Regions from separate parts of the Brevibacterium sp. CSND-B09 genome, predicted to be linked through region 3. Evidence: riboswitches for the same ligand, from Rfam matches in the RefSeq annotation. Region 3 holds a riboswitch; each other region holds the start of a gene.
The links. Region 3 has a riboswitch for thiamine pyrophosphate ahead of ACU4IU_RS05245 (TenA family protein). Riboswitches for the same ligand answer to the same signal wherever they lie in the genome.

Region 1: linked by a shared signal. The riboswitch ahead of ACU4IU_RS03680 (ECF transporter S component) and the one ahead of ACU4IU_RS05245 (TenA family protein) in region 3 are both predicted to bind thiamine pyrophosphate.
Region 2: linked by a shared signal. The riboswitch ahead of thiO (glycine oxidase ThiO) and the one ahead of ACU4IU_RS05245 (TenA family protein) in region 3 are both predicted to bind thiamine pyrophosphate.

What each region holds. Positions count from the first base shown of each region.
Region 1 is NZ_JBREGI010000001.1:746,856-749,115, forward strand. It holds gene ACU4IU_RS03675 (fibronectin type III domain-containing protein) at 1-922, opposite strand, end outside; TPP riboswitch at 1,069-1,177, shown strand; gene ACU4IU_RS03680 (ECF transporter S component) at 1,200-1,829, shown strand; gene ACU4IU_RS03685 (ABC transporter ATP-binding protein) at 1,829-2,260, shown strand, end outside.
Region 2 is NZ_JBREGI010000001.1:276,265-278,524, forward strand. It holds gene ACU4IU_RS01435 (ketopantoate reductase family protein) at 1-310, opposite strand, end outside; gene thiE (thiamine phosphate synthase) at 307-990, opposite strand; TPP riboswitch at 1,002-1,105, shown strand; gene thiO (glycine oxidase ThiO) at 1,095-2,252, shown strand; gene thiS (sulfur carrier protein ThiS) at 2,249-2,260, shown strand, end outside.
Region 3 is NZ_JBREGI010000001.1:1,099,415-1,101,674, reverse strand. It holds gene ACU4IU_RS05250 (phytoene desaturase family protein) at 1-574, opposite strand, end outside; gene ACU4IU_RS05245 (TenA family protein) at 629-1,315, opposite strand; TPP riboswitch at 1,310-1,416, opposite strand; gene ACU4IU_RS05240 (uridine kinase) at 1,473-2,054, opposite strand; gene ACU4IU_RS05235 (ATP-grasp domain-containing protein) at 2,162-2,260, opposite strand, start outside.

The DNA.
Region 1 (2,260 bases), 350 kb from region 3:
CGGCGTGGGCATCCATGTCCGGGCTGTTCGAGTTGATGTTGAGGAACAGGACCCCGTCCTCGATGAACCAGTAGTCGCCGCCGGAGGTGATGACGCCGCCACCGCCGTGATCCTGGCTGACATTGGGTCGGTTGAAGTGCTGCTCGTAGGCTTTCGAAGACACATCGTGGTTGCCGATCGTCGTCGCTTGCGGGATCGTGCGGGTCGCTTCCGGTGCCAGGTACTGCGCGTACTGCTCCTGGTTGCCGGCGGAGTTGACCTGGTCTCCCAGCGAGTAGAAGAAGCTCGGGTCGTCAGCAGTGGCCGCCGCCGAGGACAGGGTCCGGTCCCAACCGGCAGCGTCGTCGGGATCCCCGCCTCCGGCACCGACCTGGGGGTCGCCGAAGACGAGGAATTCGTCGTCTCCTCCAGCAGACCCTGTGGTGAACTGCTGCACCTCGGTGTACCCGTCCTCTTCGCTGCCGACCTGGTAGGCGTATTCGGTGTCGGGTTCCAGGTTAGTCATGCTCGCATGGTTGAAGTGACGCTTGAGGTCGGTGGCAAGGCCCGAGTCCGTGGTCTCAGCCTTGTCAGCATCGGCGGGGAGCTTTCCGCCGTCGACCTCACTAGCCGGTGCCCACCGGACCTCTCCCCCACCGGCACTCTCGCTCATCCACGAGAGGTTGCGCGCCGTGGAGTCGGCCCCAACCTGCAACACGGTATCGGTGATCGCCTCGCTCCCCGCGTCCGCCTCGGCGGGCGAATCCGTCCGGTCAGGGCTCGGAGTCTGAGCAGAGTCGGCCTTCGCGCCCTGGGTCGCGGTCGACCCTCCGGAACCGAGAGATGGTTCGGCACGCACAGGCACCGGGGCCGCCACCAGAGCGGCGAGCAGGGTGGCGGCGGACAGGGCACTGAGCGGTCTCTTCAGTCGATGCGTATTCACCCGCCCATTCCTACTGACCAGTAGTGTCCGGTTGTTCGAGGCCCATCGACGGGAATGGGAACGGGAAGTGAATCCTCGATGACCGCCCCCGGCCTCCGCGTCGCCACGGATCCCGGTCGCTGCCCCGCTCCCCTGTTGTACAGTGGTGGCTACGACAGGGGAGCGCCGTCAGGGGCGCTGAGAGTGCAGAAGAAGCTGCAGACCCTCGAACCTGATGCGGTTAGCACCGCCGAAGGAAGTCGAGACTCTTCACCCCTCCTTGAAATGAGGAGGCACAATGCCGAATACCACTACGCCGAGCACCACCCCCACCTCTTCACGCGCCTTCACCGCGGCGCCGAAATCCAAACAGTGGCGGGTGGTCGACTATGTCACCACCGCCGTTCTCGGCATTGCCGTGGGGCTTGTGTTCTGGGTGTTGGCGCTGAGCTGGAAGGTCCTCGAACTCGCCTTCCAGGCATTCCCGCCGTCGATCGGTCTCATCGCAGGACTCTGGGTGCTGGCCGGTCCGCTCGCCGGTGCCATCATCCGCAAACCCGGTGCCGCGCTCCTGTGCGAACTCATCGCCGCCATCGTCGAAGCCGTCCTCGGCTCTCACTTCGGAGCAACCGTCCTGCTCTCGGGTCTGCTGCAGGGCCTCGGTGCCGAACTCGTCTTCGCCGCCTTCGGCTACAAGCGCTTCACCCTGTGGGTCACCGCCGCATCGGGCATGCTGGCGGCTGCGTTCATGGCAGTGAGCGAGAACATCATGTACAACGCCGAATGGCAGTTCGGCTTCCAGGCGATCTACGCAGTCTGCGCGATCGTCTCCGGCCTCGTCATCTCCGGGATCGGCGCCTGGTTCGCCTACCGGGCGATCGCGGCCACGGGTGCTCTGAGCTCCTTCGCCTCCGGCCGTCTGCGCTGATGGCGCTGCCGATCACGGCCGCCGGCTTCTCGTGGTCGCACACCGACCGTGACCGGCCGGCTGTCGGTCCGCTCGATCTGCAGATCGCGGCCGGAGAGAAGGTGCTGCTGCTCGGTGCCTCCGGGGCCGGCAAATCGACGTTCCTCCACGCCGTCGCCGGTGTCCTGCCCGAGGAATCGGGTGAGGCCACCGGTGAACTCCTCGTCGGCGGTGAGAAACCGGATCCCCGCCGAGGCAGCACCGGGCTGGTCCTCCAAGATCCCGATTCTCAGGTGATCTTCTCCCGCATCGGTGATGATGTGGCGTTCGGGATGGAGAACCTCGGACTCCCGTCCGAGACAATCGACGCTCAGGTCTCCGAGTCCCTGCAGGCGCTGGGACTCGATCTGCCGCCGGAGCATCCGAGTGCCGCTCTGTCCGGTGGGCAGAAG
Region 2 (2,260 bases), 820 kb from region 3:
TGACCGAGTCGAGTCCACCCGCTTTGACCGCGACGATGACGAGGTCGAAGGTTCGTGATGCGGCTGTGAGTTCCTCAGCGGTGATGACATCGACCTGATTCGTCCGATCATCACCGGGTGCAGTGAAGCGCAGTCCCTCCGCGCGGACCGTCTCCGCCCGTGCCTGCCGGAGCAGGAAAGTGACATCGCGTCCGGCCTCCTGCAGATAGGTGCCGAACGCTCCGCCGGTCGCCCCCGCCCCGGCGATGAGAATCGACAGGTCAGCGCCAGCACCGATTCCGTCGGATGCTCTGTCAGCTGCTTGGGTCATTCCAACTCCTCCTTGAGCTCCCGCGCGGCCGCAGCGGGATCCTCAGCCGAGGCTATCGCACGGACGACGACGGTACGCCTCGCGCCCGCCTGCCGGATCGCGTCCAGCCTCTCCCCGGTCGCGATACCGCCGATCGCGAACCACGGTTTGGCCGCCTCGGCGGCGGTGGCGGTCAGCAGCGCCGTCCCCACAGAGGCGCGGCCTGGCTTCGTCGGGGTCTCCCAGACCGGCCCGACACAGAAATAGTCGGTCTCCGGGTCCGCCTCGGCGGCGAGCGCCTGCTCGAGGGAATGGGTCGAGCGGCCGAGGATGACATCGGGTCCGAGCACAGCCCTGGCCTGAGCACTGGTGAGGTCGCCTTGACCGACGTGGAAGACGTCGGCGTCGGTGAGGAGCGCGACGTCGGCACGGTCATTGACGGAGAAGAGCTTGTCGTGACGAGTGGCAGCATCCTTGAGGACCTCCAAGGCCGCGATCTCGGCGCGAGCCTCGAGGCTCTTGTCCCTCAGTTGGATGATGTCGACACCCCCACGGTAGGCGGCATCGAGGAACTCGGCGAGGTCACCTTGAACGGTCCGGGCATCGGTGCACAGGTAGAGCTTCGCCTCTGCCAGTCGGGCCTCTCTCCAGGCTCTCTTCGTCTGCCGCGCTGCGGTGCGCGGTGGCATCTGTGTGGTCATGGTCATAGAGTAGAGGAGTTCGCGGGAGCCTCCCAACGAGGCTGAGAGGGCGTAAGAGCCGACCGTCAGACCTGATGCGGATCATGCCGCCGGAGGGAGAAGCTGTGAGAGTCATTGTCGTCGGCGCCGGGATCATCGGCCTGTCCACGGCCTGGTATCTGCGCCGACTCGGTGCCGAAGTCACCATCATCGATCCTGCGCCCGCCCAGGGTGCGAGCCATGCTGCCGCAGGGATGCTCGCCCCCGCCGCCGAGGTGGTCTGGGGGCAGACTCCCCTGTATCCGCTGATGCGGGCCTCCGCGCGGATGTATCCTCAGTTCTCCGCCGAGGTGACGATCGCTGCCGGCAGCGATCTCGGTTTCTCGGATGCCGGAACATTGGTGTGCGCCGGTGACCGAGCGGACCTGCAGGCTCTGCGGGAGCTGCGCGATGCACAATCGCGATCCGGTTTCGCCACCGACCTCATCACGGGCAGTGCTGCCCGCCGGATTGAGCCGTCGTTGTCGCCTGCCGTGGCCGGGGCCGTGCACATTCCAGGCGATCACTCGATCGACCCCCGTCGGATCACTGCCGCACTGCTGACTGTCCTGTCCGCTGACTCAGCGCGCTTCGTTCGGCAGCGGGCGGTAAAACTGATCAAGGACGGCGATACGACTGTGGGAGTCGCTCTGGGCGACGGCCGTCGACTGGAGGCCGATCAGGTGATCATCTGCGCCGGCAGCGCTGTGTCCGCGATCGTCGGTGCCCCGCAGCTGCCTCTGCGTGAGGTCTGGGGTGATGTTCTGCGACTGCGCGCCTCCGCGAAGGCGACTCCGCTGCTGAGCCGCACCATCCGCGGGCTGGTCAATGGTCGCCCCGTCTACCTGGTTCCTCGCCCGGACGGCGAGATCGTGCTCGGTGCCAGTTCGCGTGAGGACGGACTCTCCGGCACCCCGGCCGGGGCGATTCACCGGCTGCTCGCCGACGGGCAGCGACTGGTCCCGGGCATCCTCGACGCGGAGATCACCGATATCACCACCCGTGCCCGGCCCGGTTCTCCGGACGACCTGCCGATGATCGGCCGCATCGATCCCGGCTGCATCGTGAGCACCGGGTATTTCCGCCACGGCATCCTCTTGGCCCCGTTCGGCGGCAGGCTCGGTGCCGAGCTCGCCCTGGGCGTCGCCTCCGACTGGCCTCCTGACGGGACGCTCGAGTCCGTGTCCCCACACCGCTTCACCACAGACCACACCAGTGCCTACCCGATGAGGAGCATCTCATGACCGACCAC
Region 3 (2,260 bases):
CGGCGACGCCGGTGAACAGGGCCTGGGAGGATTCGTGGGAGAGCGGAATGTTCCACGCGGGACTGGCCTGGGACAGGAGCCGCAGGCCGAACTTCACGACGTTCGCGATGCCGGGAAGATCGCGCAGGGTCTCCGGCACAGAACGTTTGTCACCGAGGGAGAGCCAGATCGCGTCATCGACCCGGTCGAGCAGCGGAGCGAAGAAACGCCGCCATTCCGGTCCTGCCGCGCCGAGGTGGTCGACCGTCCTTTCGAGATCGTGGAAGGCCAGCGCAGCGGGTTTGCCGTCGAGGGGCTGGGCGTAGGAGATCTCGGGGGTGGTGAACTCGAGGCCGCGGGCACGCAGGTCGAAGTCGACGAAGAAGGGGCTGGCGATGGCCAGTGGGTGGACGGCCGAGCAGATGTCATGAGTGACGCCGGGGGCCAGACCGAGGTCGAGAGTGCGGGCGCCGCCGCCGATCGTCGGCTGAGCCTCGTAAACTTCGACGCTCAGCCCGGCACGGGCCATGGTGACGGCGGCGGCCATGCCGTTCGGGCCGGATCCGATGACGACTGCATCAACACCTGTGCTCATGTGGCCAGTCTAGGTCAGTGAGATGGACGGCTGCGGTGTGCGTTCCCTGGCGGCTCAGTTGTCGTACACGTTGTCGAAGAAAGCGCATTCGAGATCGACGGCGTGCCGCCACACGCGGGTCAGGGACTCGGCGGCTTCGGCGTCGCCGGAGGGGAAGACGCGTTCGAGTTCGTCGACGAGGAACTGCACCCACCCGTGAAAGGCCTCGCCTCGGTGGAGATCGATCCAGCCTCGGTGAATATGTCGCGGCGGCATGTCCTTCCGGGACTCGGCCCAGTCGAGATAGAGCCATTCGGCGACAACGAGGACGACGAGCAGCTGCGGATACGACGCCGAAGCGACTGACGAGTCCATGAGATCGCGGAACCCAACCGTCGGGGCGGTCAGCTCCGGGTGGAGATAATCGGCTGTATCGACTCCCAATTCGGCGAAGGAGTCGACGAAATAGGTGTCCTCATCGGCGACGAGCATTCCCAGCTGTCGGGCGAACCGCAGCTTCGCCTCGAGTTCATCGGCGTGGGCCACGCACGCGCCGAGCATCGACAGAAACGACTCGAAGAACTGATAGTCCTGCACCAGATAGTCGCGCATCACTGCGTCGTCGATGCTGCCGGCGAAGAGCTCCCGGACGAACCGGTGTTCGACGGCTTCCGTCCACTGCCAGCTGGTCGAACTCACCAGTGCTGATACCGCTCCGTCGGCGTCCACGGTGATCGATGTGTCGAAATCTGTGGTGGTCATTGCTTGTCCACTCCCTCCGCCGGTGCTCACCGGATCAGGTTCAAAGGGTCTGCATGCGCACTCTCAGCGCCGGTCCTTTCGGCGCTCCCCTGCAGCACTTCGACACTATCATCGGGATAAGGTGTGCTGTCAGAGCGAACGGGCCAGGGCTGGCAGATCAGGGCCGGTCGGGCCCGGACCGGCGGATCAGGGTCGGCCGTTCCAGATTGCGATTGTCGAGCACCCATGTGGCGTGTTCCCAAGGAGCGGCCTCGGCGAAGTAGAGACGTTGACCACCGACGTAGCGACGATTCGATGTGGCCTCGGGATCGGCATCGAAGGCTCCGGCAAACCGGTCGTTTCCCCGTGGGACCGAGACTTCAAACGGAACATCGACCCACACACTCGCATCCCAGAGATCCACCAGCTCGGGACGGTGGAGGAAGATTCCCTCGACCAGGAGGACGCAGTCGCTCGGCAGGCTCCGAGGTTCCGGCGCAAGCGGCCGATCTTCGTCGACGTCCCACACAGCTGGAACGATCGAGCCGCCTCGTCGAAATGGTTCGACGACGGACTCGACGAATGCTCCGTAGTCATAGGAACGGCGATAGAACGTGTCTGGCCCCTTGCCTTGGGCGTAGCGGATCGACCGAGGGTGGTGGAACCCGTCGATGCTGATGGCGGTGACCCGGCGGTCGGAATCATGACCAGGAACGTCCGCAGCGGTCTTGGCCAAATTCACGAGTTCGCGGGCGAGCATCGTCTTCCCGGCCCCATCGACCCCATCGAGGGCAATGAGCGCACGTTGTCCCGGCCGGACTGCGCGGAGCTCAGCCAGCAGGTGTCGTAGGACCGTGTCCCGGGACCTCACCGGGCTGCGGACCCGGCGAGCGGCACGGACGGTGGGGCCGCCTCGGCGAGGGTGCCGGCGATGAAATCGGCGATACGGTCCGCGGCAGGCTGACG